One region of the Marinilactibacillus sp. Marseille-P9653 genome, then DNA from elsewhere that is predicted to be linked to it. Evidence: predicted binding sites of a transcription regulator. Region 1 holds the regulator's gene; each other region holds the start of a gene.
The links. Region 1 encodes HrcA, which represses chaperone genes, less so after heat shock. Its sites were predicted from a motif close to TTAGCACTCNNNNNNNNNGAGTGCTAA; they were not measured.
Positions count from the first base shown of each region.

Region 1 (5,133 bases):
ACCACAAGCTGGAGATCGTTTTGTAGTCTTTGAAGACGAAAAAACAGCTAGACAGGTTGGAGAATCAAGAGCAATTGTTGCAACTGAAGCTAACCGTTCTAAAATGAATAAAGTCACCCTTGAAAACTTATTTGAAAGTCTTGAAGAAGGCGAAATCAAAGAAGTGAATGTTATCGTTAAAGCGGATGTACAAGGTTCAGTAGAAGCACTAGCTTCAAGTCTGAAGAAAATTGAAGTAGAAGGCGCGAAAGTGAACATTATTCACACTGGAGTTGGTGCAATCAACGAAAGTGATGTCACATTAGCATCTGCTAGTTCTGCGATCGTAATCGGATTTAACGTTCGTCCTACGGTTCAAGCAAAAGAAAGTGCTTCTCGTGAAGAAGTAGATATCAGAACACACCGTGTAATCTACAATGCTATCGATGAGATCGAAGCTGCGATGACAGGTATGCTAGATCCAGAATTTGAAGAACAAGTTACGGGTCAAGCAACAGTTCGTGAAACGTATACTGTTTCAAAAGTTGGAACGATTGCAGGATGTTTCGTCAGCGATGGCGTTATCAAACGTAGTAGTTCTGTACGTCTAGTTCGTAATGGAATCGTTCAGTTCGAAGGCGAACTGTCTAGTCTGAAACGCTTCAAAGACGACGCGAAAGAAGTTAGAACTGGTTTTGAATGTGGTATTACAATTGAAGGATACAACGATATTAAAGTAGACGATGTTGTTGAAGCATTCGAAATGGTTGAAATTGAAAGAAAATCCTAATATGATGGTATCAGCCATCAAAGATGATGGATTGAACTAGAAGACATATATAAGGATAGGTGAGCAAATATGCCAAATTATCGAGTTGGGCGAGTCTCCCAAGAAATTCAAAAAGAAATCAACGATATTATGCAAAAGCGAGTAAGAGACCCTCGTGTTCAAGGAATCACGATAACAGATGTTGAAGTTACCGGAGACCTACAACAAGCTAAAGTATATTATAGTACGTTGAAAGATGATGAAAAGACAGTTACTGATACTCAAGAAGGCTTAGAAAAAGCTAAAGGTTTGATCAGAAAAGAACTTGGAAGTCGTCTGTCTATTCATAAAACACCAGAATTATTTTTTGCTCGTGATGAATCCGTAGCTTACGGTAGTCATATTGATGAATTATTGAATCAATTAAAAAAAGAAGATTGATCCAACATTCATTTGAATAAAAGATCAAATCGAATCATAATTGATTGAAGTGGAAAGAGAGTCAACTGTCTTAACTGGCAGTGATTCTCTTTTTCCACGTTCAATCACTTTACATAGAGATATGCTATAATAGAAACATTGAGTATTGGAGGAATGGGCATGGAGGGGATCATACCTTTATGGAAAGAAAAAGGCATGACAAGTCATGATTGTGTATATAAACTGAGAAAAATACTGAAGACTAAAAAGGTCGGCCATTCTGGCACACTGGATCCAGATGTAGAAGGTGTATTGCCTATTGCTATTGGTAAAGCGACAAAAGTACTAGAATATATGGTGAATACGGGTAAAACATATGAAGGTGAAGTAACATTAGGTTATTCTACGACTACTGAAGACCGTTCAGGAGAAATAGTTGATAGACAAGAGGTAGATCTTGAATTGTCACTGGAAGCGATCGATAAAGCTATTACATCTCTAACAGGAGAAATCACACAAACCCCACCAATGTATTCAGCAGTGAAAGTGAACGGAAAAAGGTTGTATGAATACGCTCGAGCTGGAGAAGTGATTGAGAGACCTTCGAGACAAGTGACCATTCATAGTTACGAAAGAACGTCAGATGTCGTTATAGATGAAGAGCAAAAGACCCTTTCGTTCAAATTTAAAGTTTCTTGTAGTAAAGGGACGTATATTCGTACGTTAGCCGTTGATACAGGTGCCTTGCTGGACTATCCAGCGCATATGTCTGATCTAAGGCGAACAGAGAGCGGAGGCTATCAGTCAGCTCAGGCGGTCACTTTAAGCCAAGTGCAAGAAGCAGTAGATGAAAATAAGCTTTCAGCTATATTGAATCCTCTAGAATCTGCATTAACATCTTTCCCTTCACACCACCTTTCTGAAGAGGAATGGAGCAGAGTGAAAAATGGGACAGTATTCATGAAATCAGAGTTGCCTGTTTTTTCAGAATTTCCAATTATTTTTTATAAAGACAGCAAAGCTGTTGCAATTTATTCAGAGCATCCAACAAAATTAGATAGGATCAAACCAATCAAAGTATTGAGAACAGAAGTGTAGGTGAACGTATGAAAATTATTAAGATCCATCATCCTTATGATCCATCAGCGATTTTTCCAGACGATATTGTATTAATATTAGGATTTTTTGATGGTATTCATAAAGGACATAAAGCCGTTATTGAAACAGGCGTAAAATTAGCAAAAGAAAAAGGGTTAAAAGCAGCTATGATGACGTTTAACCGCCATCCGGCATTTGTATATAGAAAATTTGACCCGGAGTATCACTATTACCTCACACCCATCAAGAGAAAAGAAGAATTACTTGAACAGACAGGGATTGATATTTTATATGAAGTCGATTTTACTTCAAGCTTTGGTACTTTAGCGCCACAAGAATTTGTAGATCAGTATATCGTTGGGTGGAATGCTAAGGCAGTCGTAGCGGGCTTTGACTATACGTATGGTAAAGCAGACATCGCGAATATGGATAATCTAAGTCAGTTTGCTAAAGGTCGATTTGAAATTCATCAAGTGCAAAAACAACTAGCTTCTGAACAAAAAATTAGTTCTACTCGTATCAGAAAATGTATTGTAGAAGGCAACATGAACGAAGCAAATGATCTTTTAGGTTATATTTATGAAACTTCAGGCTTTGTCATCCATGGAGACGCTAGAGGGCGCACAATTGGCTATCCAACAGCAAATGTTTTATCAGATCCAGATGTCTTTATGCCGAGAATTGGTGTGTATGCTGTTAAGATGTTTGTGGATGACGTGTGGCATGATGGAATGGCTTCGATTGGTTACAACCCGACATTTGGTTATAGAAAAGATATTTCTGTTGAAGTAAACATTTTCGATTACAAAAAAGAAATCTATGGTGAAGATGTTCGAATCAAATGGGTTAAATACTTGAGAGATGAAGTGAAATATGAATCCAAAGAAGGATTGATTGATCAACTCATTCTTGATGAAAAAGAATCTAGAGCGATTTTATCAAAGGTCAAAATAAATCAAATTTAATAGTTGACAAGTTAAGGATCATTTGTTAAATTATAGTTGTGTTAGCACTCGGTTATGTCGAGTGCTAATTTAATGAAAGTGTTAAGGTAGAAGGCTTTTAAATCTCTACTATTAAATGATTGAAATTTTAGATGTCTCTAGCGTGCTTAGGGAGATGATGCACATGTTGACAAAGAGACAGTTGGCTATTTTGGAGACAATCATCAGGATATACACAACAACAAGTATGCCTGTTGGTTCAAAAAGATTAGTCGACGAAACAAATATCGATGCGAGTTCTGCAACGATTCGGAATGAAATGAGTTACCTTGAGAAAATGGGCTTTATCGAAAAGACGCATTCGTCTTCGGGTAGGGTACCTTCTTTGAAAGGTTATCGATTTTATGTCGATCATCTCATTCGTCCAAAAAAGGTCGAACAAGATCAGATTGTTATGATCAATAATACATTTGATAGTCATGTACGTCAGATGGATGATTTGTTTCATCAGTCCGCTCAATTATTGTCGCAGTTAACAAGTTACACAGCTTTCGTTCTTGGACCTCAAGGAAAGACGAGTAAATTGACTGGTTTCAGACTTGTATTACTGAACCATCAACAAGTTATGGCCATCATTCAAACGGATACGGGCGCAATAGAAAACACAGTTTTCCAGATTCCCGAACACGTCAATGAGTCAGATATCGAAAAAGTGACAAACATTTTTAACCAGCATTTAGTGGGAATATCGCTATATGAGGTTTATCAGAAACTTCAAAACGATATACCGCTGCTGGTCAACAAGTATGCTGCCACTGCTTCAGATATGTTGATGACCATTCAAACTGTCTTTGGTGAGTCACAAGAAGAACGGCTGCATGTTTCAGGGAAAATGAATCTACTTGATTTCACTGAAAACATGGATAGGAAAAAATTGAAGTCTTTGTATGAATTGCTGGATAACGATCTGGATCTGAACACGATTTTAAGTCGCGTAACAGAAGATTTTGAAGTCAAGATCGGTAGTGAACTCAATCACGAATTGTTTGATGAATTCAGCTTAGTTACGGCTACTTACAAAGTAGACGGTCATGGGGACGGAATCATAGCTGTTCTCGGGCCGACAAGTATGCCTTACGACCAGACTTTTGGTGTATTAGAAGCATTCAGAAAGCAATTATCAGCTAATTTACTCAGATTTTATTTAGAATAATGTTTAAAGTGAGGGACTATATATGGAAGATAACAACGAAGAAATTTTAGATCAAGAAGTTGAAGCGACAGAAGATGAAACAGAACAAGTTGAACTTGATCCAGTACAAGAAGAACTTGAGAAAACAAAACAAGAACTAGAAGAAGTTCAAGACCGTTATATCCGACTTCAAGCAGAACTAGCAAACATTCAAAAGAGAAACCAGAGAGAAAGAGAACAAGCGACTCGCTACCGTTCTCAGGACCTGGCAAAGCAATTGTTACCAGCATTAGATAATATGGAACGTGCATTAACCATTGAAGTTGAAGATGAAGCTGGCAAAAACTTGAAAAAAGGGATTGAAATGGTTGTGGAAAGCATCAATCATGCGCTTAAGTCAGAAGGCATAGAAGTCATTGAAGCAGAAGGCCAGCCGTTTGATCCAAACTTCCACGAAGCATACACTCAAGTGCCTGCTCAAGAAGGTCAAGACAGCAATGTTGTTGCACAAGTATTTGAAAAAGGATATAAATTAAATGACCGTGTTTTACGTGCGGCGAAAGTAACCGTAACACTTTAATTGTTAAAGTTATTTAAAAATAAAAATTTTAAAAAGCAAAGGTGAGATTATAATGGGTAAAATTATTGGTATTGATTTAGGAACAACAAACTCTGCTGTAGCAGTTCTTGAAGGTGGAGAATCTAAGATCATTCCTAACAAAGAAGGAAAC
Region 1 covers NZ_CAKAKH010000001.1:1,608,812-1,613,944, reverse strand. The annotation lists gene infB (translation initiation factor IF-2) at 1-769, shown strand, start outside; gene rbfA (30S ribosome-binding factor RbfA) at 839-1,189, shown strand; gene truB (tRNA pseudouridine(55) synthase TruB) at 1,349-2,266, shown strand; gene ribF (riboflavin biosynthesis protein RibF) at 2,275-3,231, shown strand; gene hrcA (heat-inducible transcriptional repressor HrcA) at 3,395-4,423, shown strand; gene grpE (nucleotide exchange factor GrpE) at 4,446-4,982, shown strand; gene dnaK (molecular chaperone DnaK) at 5,035-5,133, shown strand, end outside.

Region 2 (5,133 bases), 1.1 Mb from region 1:
TGTGTTTTTTAGTGCGGATAAAGCTTCGAGTTCTTCTTTCTTTTGAAGATAGTAATCGTAATCACCTAAATACAGTGTGAGTCCATCTTGATTGATTTCAAGAACTTTAGTAGCCATACGATTAATAAAGTATCGGTCATGGGAAACGAATAAAAGCGTTCCCTCGAAATCAATCAGCGCGTTTTCTAAAACTTCTTTGGAGTCTATATCCAAATGGTTAGTGGGTTCATCTAGTATAAGGAAATTGTTTTTCTCCATAGCTAGTTTTGCTAAAGCAACACGTGCTTTTTCGCCACCACTTAAAGAAGAAATAGATTTTTCAACGTCATCTCCAGAAAACAGAAAGCTTCCTAGTAACGTACGAATAGATTGTTCAGGGATTGTTGGGTGTTCATCCCATAGTTCGTCTAAAACACGCTTCGTTGAATGAAGCAGAGTTTGTTCTTGATCATAATAACCAGTATCCACTTTAGTACCAAGCTGGATAGAACCAGCTAATTCTGGAATCTGACCAACCAGTGTTTTGAGCAAGGTCGTTTTTCCGACTCCATTTGGACCGACTAAAGCGATCGCATCTGTTTTTCGAATATCTAAATTGATGGATTCAGATAAGACATGATCATCGTATCCTATAGCAAGCTCTTCCGTTTGAAGAACAACGCTACCTGATTCTCTTTCAGTATAGAAATTAAAGTTTGCCGACTTTTCGTCATCTTGAGGTTTACCCATTTTGTCCATCTTATCCAGCATTTTTCTTCTGGATTGAGCTCGTTTAGTTGTGGAAGCTCGAACAAGATTACGATTGATAAAGTCTTCAGTCTTCTCGATTTTTTTCTGCTGCTTTTCGTATTCTTTCCACATTTTTTGAATAAGCTCTGCTTTTAGTTTCAAATAATTGGAATAGTTTCCTGTAAAGTGTTGAACCTTTCCGTTACTCACTTCGTAGATTTCATTGACGACTTTATCTAGAAAATAGCGGTCATGTGAAACAATCAGTAGAGCGCCTTTATAACTTAAAAGGTATTTTTCAAGCCAAGCTAGCGTATCAATATCTAAATGGTTAGTGGGCTCATCCAAAACTAATAGATCTTTTTTCTCCAGTAGCAATTGGGCAAGCGCTAAGCGTGTTTTTTGACCACCAGATAATTGAGAGATCGGCATTGAAAAGTCTTCTTCGTAAAAACGGAAACCATGAAGCACAGAGCGGATTTCACTTTCATAACCGTAGCCATTTTGTTGTTTGAAGGATTCTTGCATGATGTCATAGCGTTTGAGTAGTTCCTGATATTGCCCTTGATCTTCTAGGAGACTAGGATCACTCATTTTGGCTTCTAATTGACGCATTTCTTTTTCGAGTTGAATGACAGACTCAAAGACGGTCAGCATTTCTTCCCATATAGTTCTAGTCGACTCTAAGCCGGTATGTTGATCTAGATAACCGATAGTCAAATCTCTTTTTTTGTTCATGCGTCCAGCATCGGGCTCTTCTTGTCCAGCTATAATATGAAGTAAAGTCGATTTTCCTGCACCATTTCTTCCAACTAGTCCGACTCGGGCAGCTTCTTTGATTTCTAGAGTAACGTCATCGAACAAAATCTCTGCACCGAAGTGACGTGCAACTTTCTGAGTTTGTAATAAAATCATTTAAATTCCTCATTTTGAATTATTAGGTCTTTTTATCTCTACATACTAAGTGCTTTTCCGTATAAGTGTAGCATATCTAAAGAATGATATACAGGTAACAGAATAGGAGAAATACAAAAAACTTTTTATGTAATCGGTTACCTTGGATAGTTAAAATAATAGGCCGAATTGTCCATTATACAGATGTTTTTTCACAAACTACTTGGAAAGTTTGTTAGTGATTAAAGTTAACGTAGCTACAAACGCTTATTTTATGGTCATATTAACTTTCATTTTCCGATTTACATGCTATAATAACTAGTGAAACATCTCTTACACTTGTGAAATCTGATTCATAAAATCAACTTAAATAGGATTAACCTTTCAATCAGAAAAGGCAATTAAACCATAAAGGAGAAAAAGCATGGTAGAAAAGAAGATTCCTAAAGCAACTGCAAGAAGGTTACCCCTTTATTATCGTTATTTACGCTTTCTCCACGAAGCCGGGAAGAGCCGAGTATCCTCAGCAAAATTGAGTGAGGCCGTAAAAGTAGATAGTGCTACAATCAGAAGAGACTTTTCATACTTTGGAGCGTTAGGTAAAAGAGGGTATGGATACGATGTCGAAGCACTGATGAACTTTTTTAGTAAGACGCTCAATCAAGACCGCCTGACAAATGTCGCTTTAATCGGCGTAGGGAATCTTGGACAAGCGCTATTGAACTATAACTTCAGACGTAGCAATAATACAAGAATTAGTGCTGGCTTTGATGTGAATAAAGAACTGATTGGTACGGTTCATCAAGGCGTACCTGTCTATCATATCGATGAGATGGTAGAACAACTTGATTTACAACAGATAGATGTTGCCATACTGACGGTCCCTTCAGAAATCGCCCAAGAAATGGCGAACAAATTAGTTGAAGGCGGCGTAAAAGGAATTATGAACTTTACTCCAATTCGAGTAAATGTACCGGATAATATCCGAGTACATAATGTCGATTTGACCAATGAGCTTCAAACATTGATTTATTTTATCAACTATTATCAAGAGCTAGATGAGGCTGAAGATGAAGTCGTGATTGATGAAGATACAGGAGAGCTTTTTGTCGAAGAAGATTAAAGAGCTAATCAAAAAAACTGCAGGCTATTCGTTCAAACACTTGAACGAGCAGCTTGCAGTTTTTTAAACTTTGTAATTTTTTTTGATTTTATAGTAGACCTGTACTAAACGCGTACCTTGTACAAAGTCTCGGGTAGCTAAAAGAACGAATAGTATGGGGAAAAAATCCCAGCCATCTCTTTGGACAGAATTGATGGTTACATAAATCAAAGCGGCAAACATAGCATATTTCAAAAAGATATAAGTGAGTAATTGTTTAGTTGTCATTAAAAAATCCTTTCATAAAGCATGTTCCTTATACGAAAAATATTTGAAGTATAGCGAATGTATTCATTAAACTATGAGCGATAATAGGTGTCCAGATATTTTTGGTTTTATAGTATAGCCAAGAAAAGACCAGTCCCATAACGGAGTAAACCAGCATTCTACCATCAAAGTGAATGAAAGCGAAGGCTAAAGAACTAATGACTGCAGCCCCAATACCACCAATTTTTCCAATACTCAGACCAAATAAGACTTTTCGAAAAACAAATTCTTCCATAATAGGGCCCGCGATGGAAACAATTACAATGAAATAAGGATAACGCTTGATGATTTCAAGGATTCCTTGGGTGTTTTGTGAGGTGATAGGTGTTCCTAAAAAACTCACTTCAATAAGTGTAGCGATATACTGGGAAACAACTGCGATCACGAATCCTACGACTCCCCAGATCATAACTTCAGATTTTTGTATGCTGAAGGTTTTTTCGAACAAAAGATCGAATCGATTTTTTCTATCCAGGTAAATGATAAGCCCAGCACCTAAACTAAATAAAAGGATATTCGACCAGATTCCACCAGCAGGCTGTAGAGAAGCAGGTAATAACTGATTAGATAATACCGTTAACAATTGAATCATAATGTAAGTCAGTACGATTTGTAGTCCGGTTTTCTTTTTGTTTTGTATGTCCATGTGACTCATCCTCGCTCTATCATAACGTTCAGTCAATGCTGACAATACTAGTAACTTAACATAAAAGCCAAGCGTATTCCAGATGAGATTTTTAATCGATTTTTTAACATCAAAAGGCTTGCAAGAAATCCTCGTTTTGAATATACTAAGTATTGGAGTTAGCACTCGGACGCTTAGAGTGCTAACACGAATCTAATCAACTAAAAAAATATCGGAGGGATAACACCATGTTAAAACCTTTAGGAAATCGTGTTCTTCTAGAAGTCATCAAAGAAGAAGAAAAAACTGTAAGTGGACTTGTTTTACCGGAATCGGCAAAAGAAAAGCCACAAACAGCGAAAGTTGTAGCAGTAGGTAATGGTAAGGTACTGGAAGACGGTAGACGTGCAGAAGTCGACGTAGCTGTTGGAGAAAAAGTTATTTTTGAAAAGTACGCAGGCTCTGAAGTGAAATACGAAGGTAAAGACTACCTAGTGCTTAAAGATACAGACATCATTGCTGTAGTAGAATAGTTTTCACAGTTGTAAAGCATTCGTGTCAATAAGGTCAAAATCAAATTTATTATATACAATCAAAAATCGAATAAAAATTTTACTAAGAGGTGAATGGAAACCATGGCTAAAGATATCAAATTTTCTGAAGACGCACGTGCAGCTATGCTACGTGGAGTTGACAAATTAGCAAATACAGTAAAAGTAACATTAGGACCCAAAGGAAGAAACGTTATTTTAGATAAAGCTTTCGGTGCTCCTCAAATCACTAACGATGGTGTAACGATCGCTAAAGAAATCGAACTTGAAGATCAGTTTGAAAATATGGGTGCTCAACTAGTAGCCGAAGTTGCTAGTAAAACAAACGATATTGCTGGTGACGGTACAACTACAGCAACCGTTTTGACTCAAGCTATTGTAAACGAAGGAATGAAAAACGTAACGGCTGGCGCAAATCCAGTAGGAATCCGTCGCGGAATCGAAATGGCCACAAGAAAAGCTGTTGAAGCCCTACATGAAGCTTCTACTAAAGTTGAAGGTAAAGAATCAATCGCTCAGATTGCAGCAATTTCTTCTGGAGACGATGAAATTGGTCAATTGCTAGCGGATGCTATGGAAAAAGTTGGTAGTGATGGAGTCATCACTATTGAAGAATCTCAAGGTATCGAAACAGAACTTGACGTTGTTGAAGGTATGCAATTCGATCGTGGTTACCTTTCTCAATACATGGTAACAGACAATGAAAAAATGGAAGCAACTCTTGACAATCCATACGTTTTGATTACAGACAAGAAAATTTCATCCGTTCAAGACATTCTTCCTGTACTTGAAAATATCATGCAACAAAATCGTGCTTTATTGATTATTGCGGATGATATTGAAGGAGAAGCACTGCCTACTTTAGTATTAAACAAAATTAGAGGAACCTTGAACGTTGTAGCGGT
Region 2 covers NZ_CAKAKH010000001.1:520,723-525,855, forward strand. The annotation lists gene LG377_RS02605 (ABC-F family ATP-binding cassette domain-containing protein) at 1-1,644, opposite strand, end outside; gene LG377_RS02610 (redox-sensing transcriptional repressor Rex) at 2,048-2,746, shown strand; gene LG377_RS02615 (DUF4305 domain-containing protein) at 2,810-3,013, opposite strand; gene LG377_RS02620 (CPBP family intramembrane glutamic endopeptidase) at 3,042-3,698, opposite strand; gene groES (co-chaperone GroES) at 3,926-4,210, shown strand; gene groL (chaperonin GroEL) at 4,313-5,133, shown strand, end outside.
Region 2: a site for HrcA is predicted at 3,857-3,883, ahead of groES (co-chaperone GroES). Genes of this name have one in related genera too.

Region 3 (5,133 bases), 260 kb from region 1:
CTGCTTTGCTTTTTGTACGATTATACACATTAACATGATAACCCGCATCCATTAGATGACCAACAATTGAAGCACCCATTACGCCAGTACCGATAAATCCGATTGTTTTCATACTATTCTCTCCCTTATAGAAATACTGATTACAGTATAGCACTCGTTCGACCTTAGTTCAGTTAGAATTTTCATTAATAAGCCATAAAAATAAAGCACTTCAAAAGACTTAACGTCTTCTGAAGTGCTTTTGTTTATTTTGCAGTATATTGTTCAACTAGTTTGATAACTTCTTCTGCTGAAGTGCATTCGTTAAGTGCTTTTTCACTTAATTCTTTCATCTCAGTTGAATCAAGTTCAGTTAATAGACTACGTGTTTTAAGAATGCTAGTTGCACTCATTGAAAACTCGTCAAGTCCAAGTCCAACAAGAATCGGCACAGCGATTTGATCTCCAGCCATTTCTCCACACATACCAGCCCACTTGCCTTCTTTATGCGCTGCATCAATAACATTCTTGATTAAGCGTAAAATTGAAGGGTTATATGGTTGGTACAAGTAAGAAACGCGTTCATTCATACGGTCAGCTGCCATTGTATATTGAATCAAATCATTCGTTCCAATACTAAAGAAGTCAACTTCTTTAGCAAACTGATCAGCTAAAACAGCTGCAGCTGGAATTTCAATCATGATACCAACTTGAATGTCATTAGAAACTTCAATACCATTTTCAACTAATTTTGCTTTTTCTTCTTCTAGAATGGCTTTCGCGCTTCTAAATTCAGGAAGAGTCGCAATCATAGGGAACATGATTCTCAAAGTCCCGTGAACTGACGCACGAAGTAAAGCACGTAGTTGTGTACGGAAAATCTCATCTTGATCCAAACTTACACGAATCGCTCTGTATCCTAAGAATGGGTTCATTTCATTAGGAAGTTCTAGATATGGAAGTTCTTTATCCCCACCAATATCCATCGTACGTACAACAACAGGTTTTCCATCCATGCCTTCTAGTACTGCTTTATATGCAGTATATTGTTCGTCTTCAGTAGGTAGTTCTTTTGAATCCATATAAAGGAACTCAGTACGGTATAAACCGATTGCTTCGCCACCATTTTCAGTTACACCATTTAAATCTTTAGGTGTTCCGATATTAGCAGCTAACTCAACATGTTTACCGTCTTTAGTTACACTTTTTTCGTCTTTCAAGCGTTCCCATTCAAGTTTTAAAGAAGCAAATTCTTCTGCTTTATCGTTGTAAGCTTTTTTAGTATCTTCAGAAGGATTAACGAATACATCGCCTTCCATTCCATCAACTACTAAAAAGTCACCTTCTGATACAAGTTCCGTAATGTTGTTTGTTCCTACAATTGCAGGAATTTCCAACGAACGAGCCATGATAGCAGAGTGAGACGTACGTCCACCAATATTTGTCACAAAAGCCTTTACAAATTCTTTATTTAACTGAGCAGTATCACTCGGTGTTAGATCTTCTGCAATGATAATAACTTCTTCATCAATAGTTGCAGGAGTTGGAAGTTTTACGCCAAGCAAGTGAGACATTACACGCTTACGCACGTCACGGATATCCGCTGCTCTTTCTTGCATATAAGGGTTATCTTCCATGCCTTCAAACATTGTAATGAACATGTCAGATGTTTTTTGAAAAGCAGCTTCTGCATTAACCTTTTCATCATTGATTACAGTGTTTGTTTGCTCTATCAAGTCAGGATCAGAAAGCACCATAGTATGTGCATCAAAGACTTGCGCCTCTTCTTCTCCAAGTGACTCAGCAGCAATTGATCGTATATTAGCAAGCTCTTCTTTAGCAGTATCAATAGCAGCCTGAAGACGAGTTACTTCAGATTCAACGTCTGAAATCGTCTTTTTCTCAAATGATAAATCAGGTTCTACTAAAAGATACGCTTTAGCTTGAGCGATACCATCACTTGCAGCAATACCAGATACTTGTGATGCCATTATTCAGCCATTCCCTCGTTTTTGATTGTTTGTTCGATTCCTTCGATTGCTTCAGTTTCATCTGCACCTTCAGCAGAGATTGTAACTTCTGCGCCTTGACCTACACCAAGTGACATAACACCCATGATAGATTTCAAGTTTACAGATTTACCTTTGTACTCTAAAGTAATATCTGAGTTATATTTGCTCGCAGTTTGTACCAATAAAGTTGCTGGACGTGCGTGAATACCTGTTTCTGCAGTTACGTTATAGTTGCGTTTTTCCATTGTAAGTTTCCCCTTTACAAATTTAATAGTTTTGAAAATAGTAAAATAACCGTTACCATATAATATACTCAAAAACAGTAAATTTAGGCATAATAAGTCAATTTTACCTTTCTTCCTATACAGATTACCACTTTTCTTAATTACCTACAACTATTTTTTACTATTTAGAGGTATTTATCACTTGAAAGTCAAAATAGGTCAGAGTATAATAAAAGATAGCGATAGGTCAAAATTGGTCAATGCGCTTTTTGCGGATATCTATCTGTGTAATTGATCACCAAAAATCAACTAATCTTTCCAACTGACCTTTTGCTTCTATCCTAGTATACTGTAATTACGATAAATAATAGAAAGGTCGTGACTAGAAATGATTTGTCAAAGATGCATGCAACGAAATGCAACCATTCATTTAACGACAAGTGTTAACGGAAAAAAACGTGAAATAGACTTATGTCAGAAATGTTATAGAGAAATTAAACAACAAGAGGAGCAAAGAAGAATGAATCAAGGAGCGGGACAAGATCCTTTCGGTTTTGGAAACTTCGATGATCTTTTCAAAGCTTTATCACAAAACAATACAGGACCACAAAATCCACAGACACCCCCTACTCAACAGAATTTTAGAGGTAATGGTCAACAACCTCCTCAAAATCCAAATCGTAGAGGTGGGCTTCTAGGCGAATACGGAGTAGATTTAACTCAAATGGCTAAAGAAGGAAAAATCGATCCTGTAATCGGCCGTGATAAAGAAATTGAGCGGGTTATTGAAATCCTTAACCGTAGAACTAAAAACAACCCTGTTTTGACAGGAGAAGCTGGTGTCGGTAAAACAGCTATCGTAGAAGGACTCGCGTTGAAAATTATTAATGACGACGTCCCACAAAAATTATTGAAAAAAGAAGTGATTCGATTAGATGTTGCTTCACTTGTTCAAGGTACAGGTATTCGTGGTCAATTTGAAGAGCGTATGCAGCAATTGATCAAAGAATTAAGAGATGATGATTCCATTATCCTATTTATCGATGAAGTTCATGAATTAGTAGGCGCTGGAACAGCTGAAGGCAGCAGCATGGATGCAGGCAATATCCTGAAACCAGCATTAGCTCGTGGCGAGCTTCAAATGGTAGGCGCAACAACATTAAATGAGTACAGAAAAATAGAGAAAGATCCAGCATTAGAACGTCGTTTACAGCCAGTCCGAGTGAGCGAGCCATCTCTTGAAGAAGCCGTCACTATTCTTAAAGGTATTCAAAAACAATATGAGGATTATCATCACGTTAACTATACGGATAAAGCTATCCAGAGTGCGGTTGAATTGTCTCATCGATATATACAAGACCGTTTCTTGCCAGACAAAGCCATCGATTTACTCGATGAAGCTGGATCTAAAAAGAACTTAACGATACGCACAATTGATCCTGAAGAAATTCAAGAGAAAATTGATGAAGCTGAAAAACAAAAACAAACCGCTCTTCAGCAAGAAGATTACGAAAAAGCAGCTTTCTACCGTGATCAAGTAACGAAACACAAAGAAATGATGAATCAGCAAACTCCAGAATCTGATTTGCCTGTTATTACTGAAAAAGATATGGTGCATATTATTGAACAGAAAACAGGTATTCCAGTCGGAGAACTGAAAGAAAAAGAACAAGAGCAATTAAGAGATCTCGATGATTCTCTTCGCAAACACGTTATTGGTCAAGATGATGCCGTTGAAAAAGTAGCTAAATCTATTCGAAGAAATCGAATCGGATTGAGACAAAAAAATAGACCAATTGGTTCATTCTTATTTGTAGGACCAACTGGTGTTGGTAAAACGGAATTAGCTAAAACATTAGCCTTGGAGTTATTCGGAAGTAAAGATTCATACGTTCGCTTAGATATGAGTGAATTTATGGAGAAACACAGCACTTCCAAACTGATTGGCTCTCCTCCTGGTTATGTAGGATATGAAGAAGCTGGACAGTTGACCGAAAAAATACGTCGAAATCCATATAGCTTAATACTCGTGGATGAAGTTGAAAAAGCCCACCCCGACGTTCTTCATATGTTCCTACAGATTCTGGATGATGGACGTTTAACAGATGCTCAAGGTCGTACCGTGAACTTTAAGGAAACCATTATCATTATGACAAGTAACGCTGGGACAACGAATGTTGAATCAAGTGTAGGTTTTGGTGCTCAAATCAGCGGACGTCAGCATTCACTTTTAAACAATCTAGGGGAATTCTTTAAACCAGAATTCTTGAACCGATTAGATGGTATTGTTGAGTTCCATTCATTATCCAAAGAACATTTGCTGGAAATCGTTACGTTGATGTTAGAAGATATTAATACAGCACTTAAACAACATAATATTACAGTTACAGTGGATGATGCTGCAAAAGAAAGATTAGTGGATCTTGGTTACGATCCTAAAATGGGTGCGCGTCCACTCCGTAGAGTGATTGAAGAGCAAATCGAAGATAAAGTTGCTGAGTTTTATCTAAACAATCCTCAAGTCGGAAATATTATGGCTACGGTAGACGATTCAAATTCAATCGTCATTACCCAATATTCTGAAGAATCTTCGACTCCATCCGAAACGATTGAAACAAAAAATGATGATTCTGAATCTTCTGAAGAAACAGATGAATAAGATATAAACACAAAAACGCACCTCCGTTCAAACTGCAATTGTGCAGTAACGGAGGTGCGTTTTCTATTTTATAGTAATGAAGTTAATTCAACTCCAGGATATTTGTCGCTGAACCATCTTTCTGCAAATTGATTTTCAAACAAGAACAACGGTCGATCAAAACGGTCTCTAACTAGCATATTTCTGCTAGATCCCATATTTTCATCTAGTTGTTCAGGATCAATCCATCGAGCGATTCTACTACCAATGGAAGTCATGA
Region 3 covers NZ_CAKAKH010000001.1:1,869,116-1,874,248, forward strand. The annotation lists gene LG377_RS09140 (NAD(P)-dependent oxidoreductase) at 1-154, opposite strand, end outside; gene ptsP (phosphoenolpyruvate--protein phosphotransferase) at 246-1,970, opposite strand; gene LG377_RS09150 (phosphocarrier protein HPr) at 1,970-2,236, opposite strand; gene LG377_RS09155 (ATP-dependent Clp protease ATP-binding subunit) at 2,604-4,874, shown strand; gene LG377_RS09160 (peptide chain release factor 3) at 4,943-5,133, opposite strand, start outside.
Region 3: a site for HrcA is predicted at 2,411-2,437, ahead of LG377_RS09155 (ATP-dependent Clp protease ATP-binding subunit). Genes of this name have one in related genera too.